3 regions of the Streptomyces sp. CAU 1734 genome follow, and region 2 is predicted to be linked to each of the others. Evidence: predicted binding sites of a transcription regulator. Region 2 holds the regulator's gene; each other region holds the start of a gene.

Region 1 (3,352 bases), on a different contig from region 2:
CGCCGGTGGCGGCGTTGTAGCCCTGGCCCTTCTCCAGCTCGGCGACCTTGGAGACGATCACGTAGCCCTCGAGGCCGGCGTTCTCCGCGATCCAGCGCAGCGGCTCGACGGCGGCGCGGCGGACGACGGCGACACCGGTGGCCTCGTCGCCCTCCTTGCCGAGGTTGCCCTCCAGCACCTTGACGGCGTGGACCAGAGCGGAGCCACCACCGGAGACGATGCCCTCCTCGACCGCGGCGCGGGTCGCGGAGATGGCGTCCTCCAGACGGTGCTTCTTCTCCTTGAGCTCCACCTCGGTGGCGGCACCGACACGGATCACGCAGACGCCGCCGGCGAGCTTCGCGAGGCGCTCCTGGAGCTTCTCGCGGTCCCAGTCGGAGTCGGTGCTCTCGATCTCGGCCTTGATCTGGGCAACACGGCCCGCGACGTCGCCGGAGTTGCCCCCGCCGTCGACGATGGTGGTGTCGTCCTTGGTGATCGTCACGCGGCGGGCGCTGCCCAGCACGTCCAGACCGGCCTGGTCGAGCTTGAGGCCGACCTCTTCGGCGATGACCGTGGCGCCGGTGAGGACGGCCAGGTCCTGCAGCATCGCCTTGCGGCGGTCACCGAAGCCGGGCGCCTTGACGGCGACGGCGTTGAACGTGCCGCGGATCTTGTTGACGACCAGGGTCGACAGGGCCTCGCCCTCGACATCCTCGGCGATGACCAGCAGCGGCTTGGAGCCACCCGCCTGGATGACCTTCTCCAGCAGCGGCAGCAGGTCCTGGATGGAGGAGATCTTGCCCTGGTTGATCAGGATGTACGGGTCGTCGAGGACGGCCTCCATACGCTCCTGGTCGGTCACCATGTACGGGGACAGGTAACCCTTGTCGAAGGCCATGCCCTCGGTGAAGTCGAGCTCCAGGCCGAAGGTGTTGGACTCCTCGACGGTGATGACACCGTCCTTGCCCACCTTGTCCATCGCCTCGCCGACGAGCTCGCCGACCTGCTGGTCCTGCGCGGAGAGCGCGGCCACGGCAGCGATGTCGGACTTGTCCTCGATCGGACGGGCGGTCGCGAGAAGCTCATCGGACACGGCCTTGACCGCGGCGTCGATGCCCTTCTTCAGCGAGGACGGGGAGGCGCCGGCGGCGACATTGCGCAGGCCCTCGCGGACCAGCGCCTGGGCCAGCACGGTGGCGGTGGTGGTGCCGTCACCCGCGATGTCGTTGGTCTTGGTCGCCACCTCCTTCACGAGCTGGGCGCCGAGGTTCTCGTACGGGTCGTCGAGCTCGACCTCGCGGGCGATCGTGACACCGTCGTTGGTGATGGTCGGGGCGCCGAACTTCTTGTCGATGACGACATTGCGGCCCTTGGGGCCGATCGTCACCTTCACCGTGTCGGCAAGCTTGTTGACGCCGCGCTCGAGGGCGCGACGGGCGTCCTCGTCGAACTTCAGGATCTTCGCCATGGAGCGTTTCAGTCCTCTTCAGTGAATATGAACGACGCCCCCAGCGCCCGGATATGACTGTCAGCGGGGGCCAGGGGCGCAGTTCAAAAACAAACGGGGTGCGGAGGCTCCGGGGCGAACCCCGGAATCCGACCTACTTCTCGATGATCGCGAGCACGTCGCGGGCCGAGAGGACGAGGTACTCCTCGCCGTTGTACTTCACCTCGGTGCCGCCGTACTTGCTGTAGAGAACGACATCGCCGGTCTGTACGTCGAGCGGCAGACGGTCGCCGTTCTCGAAGCGACCCGGACCAACAGCGAGGACGACGCCCTCCTGGGGCTTCTCCTTCGCGGTGTCCGGAATGACCAGGCCGGAGGCCGTGGTCTGCTCGGCGTCGAGCGGCTGGACCACAATGCGGTCCTCGAGCGGCTTGATGGCAACCTTGGAGCTGGCGGTCGTCACGATCCGACCTCCCCCTTCGGAGATCTCACGGGGTTAACTGTCTGGGTGGCGACCAGGTGGATCCGTCGTCGCGGGTGCCGGACCTGCCTGTCGCTGCGTTGGCACTCTCCTGTGGGGAGTGCCAGAGCCGAGACTATGACCGCGATTAGCACTCGGTCAAGCGGAGTGCCAATGCGGTGCCTCTCATGGCGGGATTTCAGCACCCCTCAGGGGCGTGCCGCGAAGGCCCGCACGCCCCTCCCGCGCGCCTTCGCTCCCGCCATTCGCCACCGCCCGCACCCGTCCCGGCCTGCGGAAATACAGTCAGGCCCGCCGGGGCGCGGTCAGACGTAGTCCTCCAGCCTGGCGATCGCGTACCCCTTCTCGGTCACCACCTTCATGACCTGCCGGATCATGTCGGGCATGGTCCCCTCCCAGTCCCCCGGACCCCGGAAATGGGTGAGGATGATGTCGCCGGGGTGAAGATCCTTGTCCCACTCGCGCCATTCCATCCGGTCGGGGAACCCCTCGGCGGCCCACAGCGGCACCGCCCGCACCCCGCACGCCTTCGCGGCGACGAGCGTGTCGCGGTTGTAGTTGCCGTACGGCGGCCGGAAGAGCTGCGGGCGCTTCCCGTACAGCCGCTCCAGATTCTCCTGCTGCCCGCAGATCTCCTTCTTCTGCTCCGCATAGGAGAGGCCGGGCATGTAGCGGTGATTGAGGGTGTGGTTGTGCAGGGTGACGCCCCGGTCGCGCATCTCGCGGAAGTAGCCGTAGTTGTCGTTGATCACGTAGTCGCTGAGGAAGGAGCTGTACGGGATCTGGAGGTCGGACATCATCCTCAGCAGCTCGGGGTCCTTCTCGGAGCCGTCGTCGATGGTCAGGAAGACGACGTTCTCCTCCACCGGCACCGTGGTGAAGACGGGGGGCAGCTCGTCGCCGTCCTCCACCTCGAATCCGTCCCGGGTGGTGATCTCCGGCTTCTCGGCGGGCGGCTCCGGCGCGGGCAGCGGGACCTTGTCGAGCCGCCACTTGCGGGCGGCGACCGCCCGGGCCGCCTGCTGCCGCTTGACCCGCTCCGCGAACGGGAGCCGCTCGGCCGCCCGCCCCGGCGCCCCCGGCTCCGCCTTGCCGGCGGCCCCCGCGGCGGCCTTCCCCGCCGCCTCGCTCCGTTCGGCGGCGCGCCCGGCGGCCTCGCGGCCGTCCGGCTTCTCCGCCGCGCAGGCCGACCCCAGGAAGGCCATCAGCAGGGCCGCCGCGAGCACCAGCCGCCGCTGCCGGAGCACCCGCCCGCGCCCGCGTCCCGGCTCCCCGGAGGCCCGCGGGGGTTCCGGAGCCGCGTCCGGGACCGGTGACTCAACCTGTCCGCATTTTTCTTTTTGTCTGTTTAGCTGCATGGCGCCGGATCCTGTCAGCCGGGGTCCCCCCGACCCCGCCGACACCGCCGCCGCGGCGGGCTCCATCCCCCGCCTGGCCCACAA
Region 2 (3,352 bases):
ATCCGCGCCCCGTTTCCCGCCACGACCGCCATGGACCGCCACGGAGCTCCACGGAACCGGATCGCCGCGAACCCGGTACGCCGAGCACGGCGCGCGCCGAGGAGCGCCGTTGTGCGGGTGCGCGCCGGGGCGCGGCCGGCCGGAGCGCACGCCGGGCGCGACAGCGCCCCGGCACCCCGCCCCGGTACCCGTGCCCCCACTCCCGGCGCCCGCTCCCGGCCTCCCTCGCGGCGCCCGCACCGGCTCACCCCCGGCGTGCGCCCCGCCCCGCCCCCGCACCCCGTCCCGCGCCCGCCCGCACCCCGTCCCGCGCCTCCTACGCCCTCTGCGCCCCGCCGCTGAACCGTTCCGCCAGAGTGTCCCGCTGAGCGCGTACGAAGGCGGCGTCCACCACCGCGCCGTGCCCCGGCACGTACACCGCGTCCTCCCCGCCGAGTGCCAGCAGCCGGTCCAGCGCCGCGGGCCAGCCGGACGGCACCGCGTCGGGCCCCGCCTGCGGCTCGCCCGACTCCTCCACCAGGTCCCCGCAGAAGACCACCGCCGGGGATCCGGGCACCAGTACCGCCAGATCATGGCCGGTGTGCCCCGGCCCCACATCGGCCAGCACCACCCGCCGCCCGCCGCCCAGATCGAGCGTCCGCTCCCCGGAGACCGGATGCGACGGCTCCACCAGCAGTTCGGCCGACTCCGCCGCCTCGGCCTCCGGGACCCCGAACCGCACCGCGTCCGCCCGCAGCGCCTCCCGCTCCGCCGGCAGCACGGTCTCCGTCCCCGCCGCGCCGAACACCGCCACCCCGGCGAAGGCCGCCGTCCCCATCACATGGTCGAAGTGCGGATGGCTGAGTGCGATATGCGTCACCCTCCGGCCGCCGAGCAGCGCCTGCGCCTGGAGGCGCAGTTCCGCCCCCTCCCGGAGCGTGGAGCCCGTGTCGTACAGCAGGGCGCCCGCCGTGCCGGCGATCAACCCACAGGTGGCGTCCCAGCCCGGCAGCCTGCGCCGGCCCACCCCGTCGGCCAGCCTTTCCCAGCCGAACTCTTCCCAACTCGCGTTCATGTCGCGACGTTACCGGGAACGACCCGCGAGGGCGCGCGGTAGCGTGGCCGGTCGCCCTTGCTAGGGGCGTACCCCTCGGCCGTACACTGGCACGGAGAAATCTGGCACTCGCACCCCTTGAGTGCCAGGCAGTGACCGAAGAACCACCGAGGGAAACACAGCTGGAGGTGTGCGCGATGCTCAGTGAACGCAGACTGGAGGTGCTTCGCGCCATTGTCCAGGACTATGTGGGCACCGAGGAGCCGGTCGGCTCCAAGGCCCTCACCGAGCGGCACCGGCTCGGCGTCTCACCGGCGACCGTCCGCAATGACATGGCCGTACTGGAGGAGGAGGGCTTCATCGCCCAGCCCCACACCAGTGCCGGACGCATCCCGACCGACAAGGGCTACCGGCTCTTCGTCGACCGGCTCGCCGGGGTCAAGCCCCTCTCCTCCGCCGAGCGCCGCGCCATCCAGAGTTTCCTGGACGGCGCCGTCGATCTCGACGACGTGGTGGGGCGGACGGTACGGCTGCTGGCGCAGCTGACGCGACAGGTCGCCGTCGTCCAGTACCCCTCGCTGACGCGTTCCACGGTCCGGCACGTGGAGCTGCTGGCCCTCGCGCCCGCCCGGCTGATGCTCGTCCTGATCACGGACACCGGCCGGGTCGAACAGCGCATGATCGACTGTCCGGCGCCCTTCGGCGAGACATCCCTCGCGGATCTGCGGGCCAGGCTCAATGCCCGGGTCGTCGGCCGCCGCTTCTCGGACGTGCCGCAGCTGGTGCAGGATCTCGCCGACTCCTTCGACCCCGAGGACCGGGGTACGGTCTCCACCGTGCTCTCCACTCTGCTGGAGACCCTGGTCGAGGAGACGGAGGAGCGGCTGGTGATCGGCGGCACGGCCAATCTCACCCGCTTCGGCCACGATTTCCCGCTGACCATCCGGCCGGTGCTGGAGGCGCTGGAGGAGCATGTGGTGCTGCTCAAGCTGCTCGGCGAGGCCAAGGAGTCGGGGGGCATGGGCATGACCGTGCGTATCGGTCATGAGAACGCCCATGAAGGGCTCAACTCAACCTCCGTGGTCGCCGTCGGCTACGGTTCGGGCGACGAAGCAGTCGCCAAACTCGGCGTGGTCGGACCGACCCGCATGGACTACCCCGGAACGATGGGAGCGGTACGCGCAGTGGCACGTTACGTCGGACAGATCCTGGCGGAGTCGTAAGTGGCCACGGACTACTACGCCGTACTCGGCGTGCGCCGCGACGCATCTCAGGACGAGATCAAGAAGGCATTCCGGCGGCTCGCCCGCGAGCTGCACCCGGATGTCAACCCCGATCCGAAGACCCAGGAGCGGTTCAAGGAGATCAACGCCGCTTACGAGGTGCTCTCGGACCCGCAGAAGAAGCAGGTCTACGACCTCGGCGGCGATCCGCTCTCCCAGTCGGGCGGTGCCGGCGCGGCCGGCTTCGGCGCCGGCGGCTTCGGGAACTTCTCGGACATCATGGACGCGTTCTTCGGGAACGCCTCCCAGCGCGGGCCGAGGTCGCGCACCCGGCGCGGCCAGGACGCGATGATCCGGCTGGAGATCGACCTCAACGAGGCGGCCTTCGGCACCACCAAGGAGATCCAGGTCGACACCGCCGTGGTGTGCACGACCTGCTCCGGCGAGGGCGCCGCGCCCGGTACCTCCGCGCAGACCTGTGACATGTGCCGCGGTCGCGGCGAGGTCTCGCAGGTCACCCGGTCCTTCCTGGGCCAGGTCATGACCTCGCGGCCGTGTCCGCAGTGTCAGGGCTTCGGCACCGTGGTCCCGACCCCGTGCCCGGAGTGCGCGGGCGACGGCCGGGTGCGGTCCCGCCGCACCCTGACCGTGAAGATCCCGGCCGGTGTCGACAACGGCACCCGGATCCAGCTCGCGGGCGAGGGCGAGGTCGGCCCCGGCGGCGGTCCCGCCGGTGATCTCTATGTCGAGATCCATGAGCTGGCCCACCCGGTCTTCCAGCGCCGCGGCGACGACCTGCACTGCACGGTCACCATCCCGATGACCGCGGGCGCCCTCGGCACCAAGGTGCCACTGGAGACGCTCGACGGGATCGAGGAGATCGACATCCGTCCCGGGACCCAGTCCGGACAGTCGGTTCCGCTGCACGGCCGGGGCATCACCCATCTGCGGGGCGGCGGCCGGGGCGATCTGATCGTGCACGTCGAGGTGATGACGCCGTCCAAGCTCGACCCCGAGCAGGAGCGGCTGCTGCGCGAGCTGGCGAAGCTGCGCGGCGAGGAGCGGCCCACCGGGCAGTTCCAGCCCGGGCAGCAGG
Region 3 (3,352 bases), on a different contig from region 2:
CCCCGGGCCGGGCGGACCCGGCCCGGGCGGGTGCCGTCGCCGCGCGGACCGGACACAGACGAAGGGCGGCACCCTGATCAGGGGTGCCGCCCTTCGGCGTACTGCGGAACTACCGATCCCGGGGGATCAGAAGTCCATGTCTCCGCCCGGCATACCGCCCGGAGCGCCGCCCGCGGCGGCCTTCTCCGGCTTGTCGGCGATGACGGCCTCGGTGGTGAGGAAGAGCGCGGCGATCGACGCGGCGTTCTGCAGCGCGGAACGCGTCACCTTCGCCGGGTCGATGATGCCCTCGGCGATCATGTCGACGTACTCACCCGTCGCGGCGTTGAGGCCGTGACCGATGGGAAGGTTGCGCACCTTCTCGACGATGACGCCGCCCTCGAGACCGCCATTGACGGCGATCTGCTTGAGCGGGGCCTCCAGGGCGAGCCGCACGGCGTTGGCGCCGGTCGCCTCGTCACCTTCGAGGTCCAGCTTCTCGAAGACCGAGGAAGCCTGGATGAGCGCGACGCCGCCACCGGCGACGATGCCCTCCTCGACGGCCGCCTTCGCATTGCGAACGGCGTCCTCGATGCGGTGCTTGCGCTCCTTGAGCTCGACCTCGGTCGCGGCACCGGCCTTGATGACGGCCACGCCGCCGGCCAGCTTCGCCAGACGCTCCTGGAGCTTCTCGCGGTCGTAGTCCGAGTCGGAGTTCTCGATCTCGGCACGGATCTGGTTGACCCGCCCGGCGACCTGGTCGCTGTCACCGGAGCCGTCGACGATGGTCGTCTCGTCCTTGGTGATGACGACCTTGCGGGCGCGGCCCAGCAGGTCGAGACCGGCGTTCTCCAGCTTGAGGCCGACCTCTTCCGAGATGACCGTGCCGCCGGTGAGGATGGCGATGTCGTTCAGCATGGCCTTGCGGCGGTCGCCGAAGCCCGGGGCCTTGACGGCGACGGACTTGAAGGTGCCGCGGATCTTGTTCACGACCAGCGTGGACAGGGCCTCGCCCTCGACGTCCTCGGCGATGATCAGCAGCGGCTTGCCGGACTGCATGACCTTCTCCAGCAGCGGAAGGAGGTCCTTCACGTTGCCGACCTTGGAGTTCACGATCAGGATGTACGGGTCGTCCAGGGACGCCTCCATACGCTCCATGTCGGTGGCGAAGTACGCCGAGATGTAGCCCTTGTCGAAGCGCATACCCTCGGTGAGCTCCAGCTCCAGACCGAAGGTCTGGGACTCCTCGACGGTGATGACGCCTTCCTTGCCGACCTTGTCCATGGCCTCGGCGATGAGCTCGCCGATCTGGGTGTCAGCGGCGGAGATGGAGGCGGTGGAGGCAATCTGCTCCTTGGTCTCCACATCCTTCGCCTGCTCCAGCAGCGCACCCGAGACGGCCTCGACGGCCTTCTCGATACCGCGCTTCAGGGCCATCGGGTTGGCACCGGCGGCGACATTGCGCAGACCCTCGCGGACGAGCGCCTGAGCCAGAACGGTCGCGGTGGTCGTACCGTCGCCGGCGACGTCATCCGTCTTCTTGGCGACTTCCTTGACCAGCTCGGCGCCGATCTTCTCGTACGGGTCCTCCAGCTCGATCTCCTTGGCGATGGACACACCATCGTTGGTGATCGTGGGCGCGCCCCACTTCTTCTCAAGGACGACATTCCGGCCCTTGGGACCGAGGGTGACCTTGACGGCGTCGGCGAGCTGGTTCATCCCGCGCTCAAGGCCGCGCCGTGCCTCCTCGTCGAACGCGATGATCTTTGCCATGTGAAGTGTCCTCCACGGACTGGGTGGGAAGCTCTGGCGGACCGCGCTGGCGCCCGCGACGGACGGCCTGCCCACCGTGCGGGTCATGCCCCGTGCGGCGTGCGGGCCTCACCGACCCGGTCCATATGTGGCACTCTCACTGGGAGAGTGCTAACGCCAATGATTAGCACTCGCCCCCTCCGAGTGCAAGCGCCTTCCCCCGGAACAGGACCCTCCGCACCGGGTTCAAGCCGGGTGCGGGCGGTCTCTCACGGGCGGTCGCGGCAGGTGGGGCGCCCTGCCCGGGCCGTTGTGCGGCCGGGTGCGACTGGCCCGGTCCATTCGGCCCGCCCCACGCTCTTCGGCCCCGTGTTCGGCGCGGTGGCGGCCGGAACGGCCGGAGCGGGACGGTGCCGGGGCGGGTGCGCGCGCATGACCGGCGGCAGGCGGGGTGCTCGCGCCGGCGGGGCGGGCGGGTCGGCGGACGCGGGGCCGCAGGGACCGTGCACGCGATGCGGCCGGGCGCGGGGCCGCGCCGCACGGCCGCGTCACGCGCCGCGTCCGGGCCCGGACACTCTCTGTCCCGGACACTCTCTGTTTGTGGGCCGCACACATGTGGGGTCCGCACCCCGTGACCGGGATGCGGACCCCACATGCGTGAGCGCGTCGGTGGCCGATCGCGTCGCAGATGTTCGCAGATTCAGACCGCGAGCTTGACCATGTCAGCCTGCGGGCCCTTCTGCCCCTGTGAGATCTCGAACTCGACTCGCTGACCCTCCTCCAGGGTGCGGTATCCGTCCATTTGAATCGCGCTGTAGTGGACGAATACATCCGCACCACCGTCGACCGCGATGAAGCCGTAGCCCTTCTCCGCGTTGAACCACTTGACGGTGCCCTGAGCCATGCCTAACTCCCCTATTACTGGCCCTTGCGCAGGACCGCACCTCGCGGACCCGGGTCAGACCTCCACCGGCTTCAACTCCCCGCCAGCGGCGGTGAGTCATTGGCGGTGTGCGCCGGAACGCGTCGACCGCGGCTGAATGTATCTGTCCAACTGCCCTCTGCAACAGGTCAATCGGACGAGAAATCCCGGCCTCGGCGAAGGGGTAATTGGCCCGAATTCAAGAAATTCCGGGGCAAGTCGGGCCGGGCAAAAAAGACGTAAGAGACAAACCAAGCAGGCACATTGGCTGTTTCTTGTCGTGCGCGGGCGCATTCTCATATGTAGCCCGGCGGGCGCATCGACGGCGCGTTCCCCAACTGTAGCGTGCTCAACCCTATGGAATTGCCCCCTCCGTTTCTATTGCGGAGGGGGCAATCGAGGTGACGTTGCGTAGACGCCGGCCGGGCTCAGCCGCCCGCGACGGCGGGGATGATCGAGATGCCGGCGCCGTCCGGCGTGGCGGTGTCGAGACCCTGGGCGAAACGGACGTCGTCGTCGTTCACATACACATTGACGAAGCGGCGGAGCTTGCCCTGGTCGTCCAGGACCCGGGCGGCGATCCCGGTGTGGTTCTTCTCCAGGTCCGTGATCACCTCGGAGAGGGTCGCACCCTCGGCCGGGACCTCCGCCTTGCCGCCGGTGTAGGTGCGGAGAATGGTCGGGATGCGGACGTTGACG

The links. Region 2 encodes HrcA, which represses chaperone genes, less so after heat shock. Its sites were predicted from a motif close to TTNGCACTCNGNNNNNCNGAGTGCNAA; they were not measured.
Region 1: groES (co-chaperone GroES) is a predicted target of HrcA. The motif match lies at 2,038-2,064, and genes of this name have one in related genera.
Region 3: groL (chaperonin GroEL) is a predicted target of HrcA. The motif match lies at 1,880-1,906, and genes of this name have one in related genera.

What each region holds. Positions count from the first base shown of each region.
Region 1 covers NZ_JBDQQP010000004.1:351,072-354,423, forward strand. The annotation lists gene groL (chaperonin GroEL) at 1-1,450, opposite strand, end outside; gene groES (co-chaperone GroES) at 1,584-1,892, opposite strand; gene AAFN69_RS09850 (polysaccharide deacetylase family protein) at 2,216-3,115, opposite strand.
Region 2 covers NZ_JBDQQP010000002.1:474,270-477,621, reverse strand. The annotation lists gene AAFN69_RS05775 (MBL fold metallo-hydrolase) at 317-1,054, opposite strand; gene hrcA (heat-inducible transcriptional repressor HrcA) at 1,231-2,256, shown strand; gene dnaJ (molecular chaperone DnaJ) at 2,257-3,352, shown strand, end outside.
Region 3 covers NZ_JBDQQP010000022.1:4,285-7,636, reverse strand. The annotation lists gene groL (chaperonin GroEL) at 127-1,752, opposite strand; gene AAFN69_RS31425 (cold-shock protein) at 2,432-2,635, opposite strand; gene AAFN69_RS31420 (MoaD/ThiS family protein) at 3,082-3,352, opposite strand, start outside.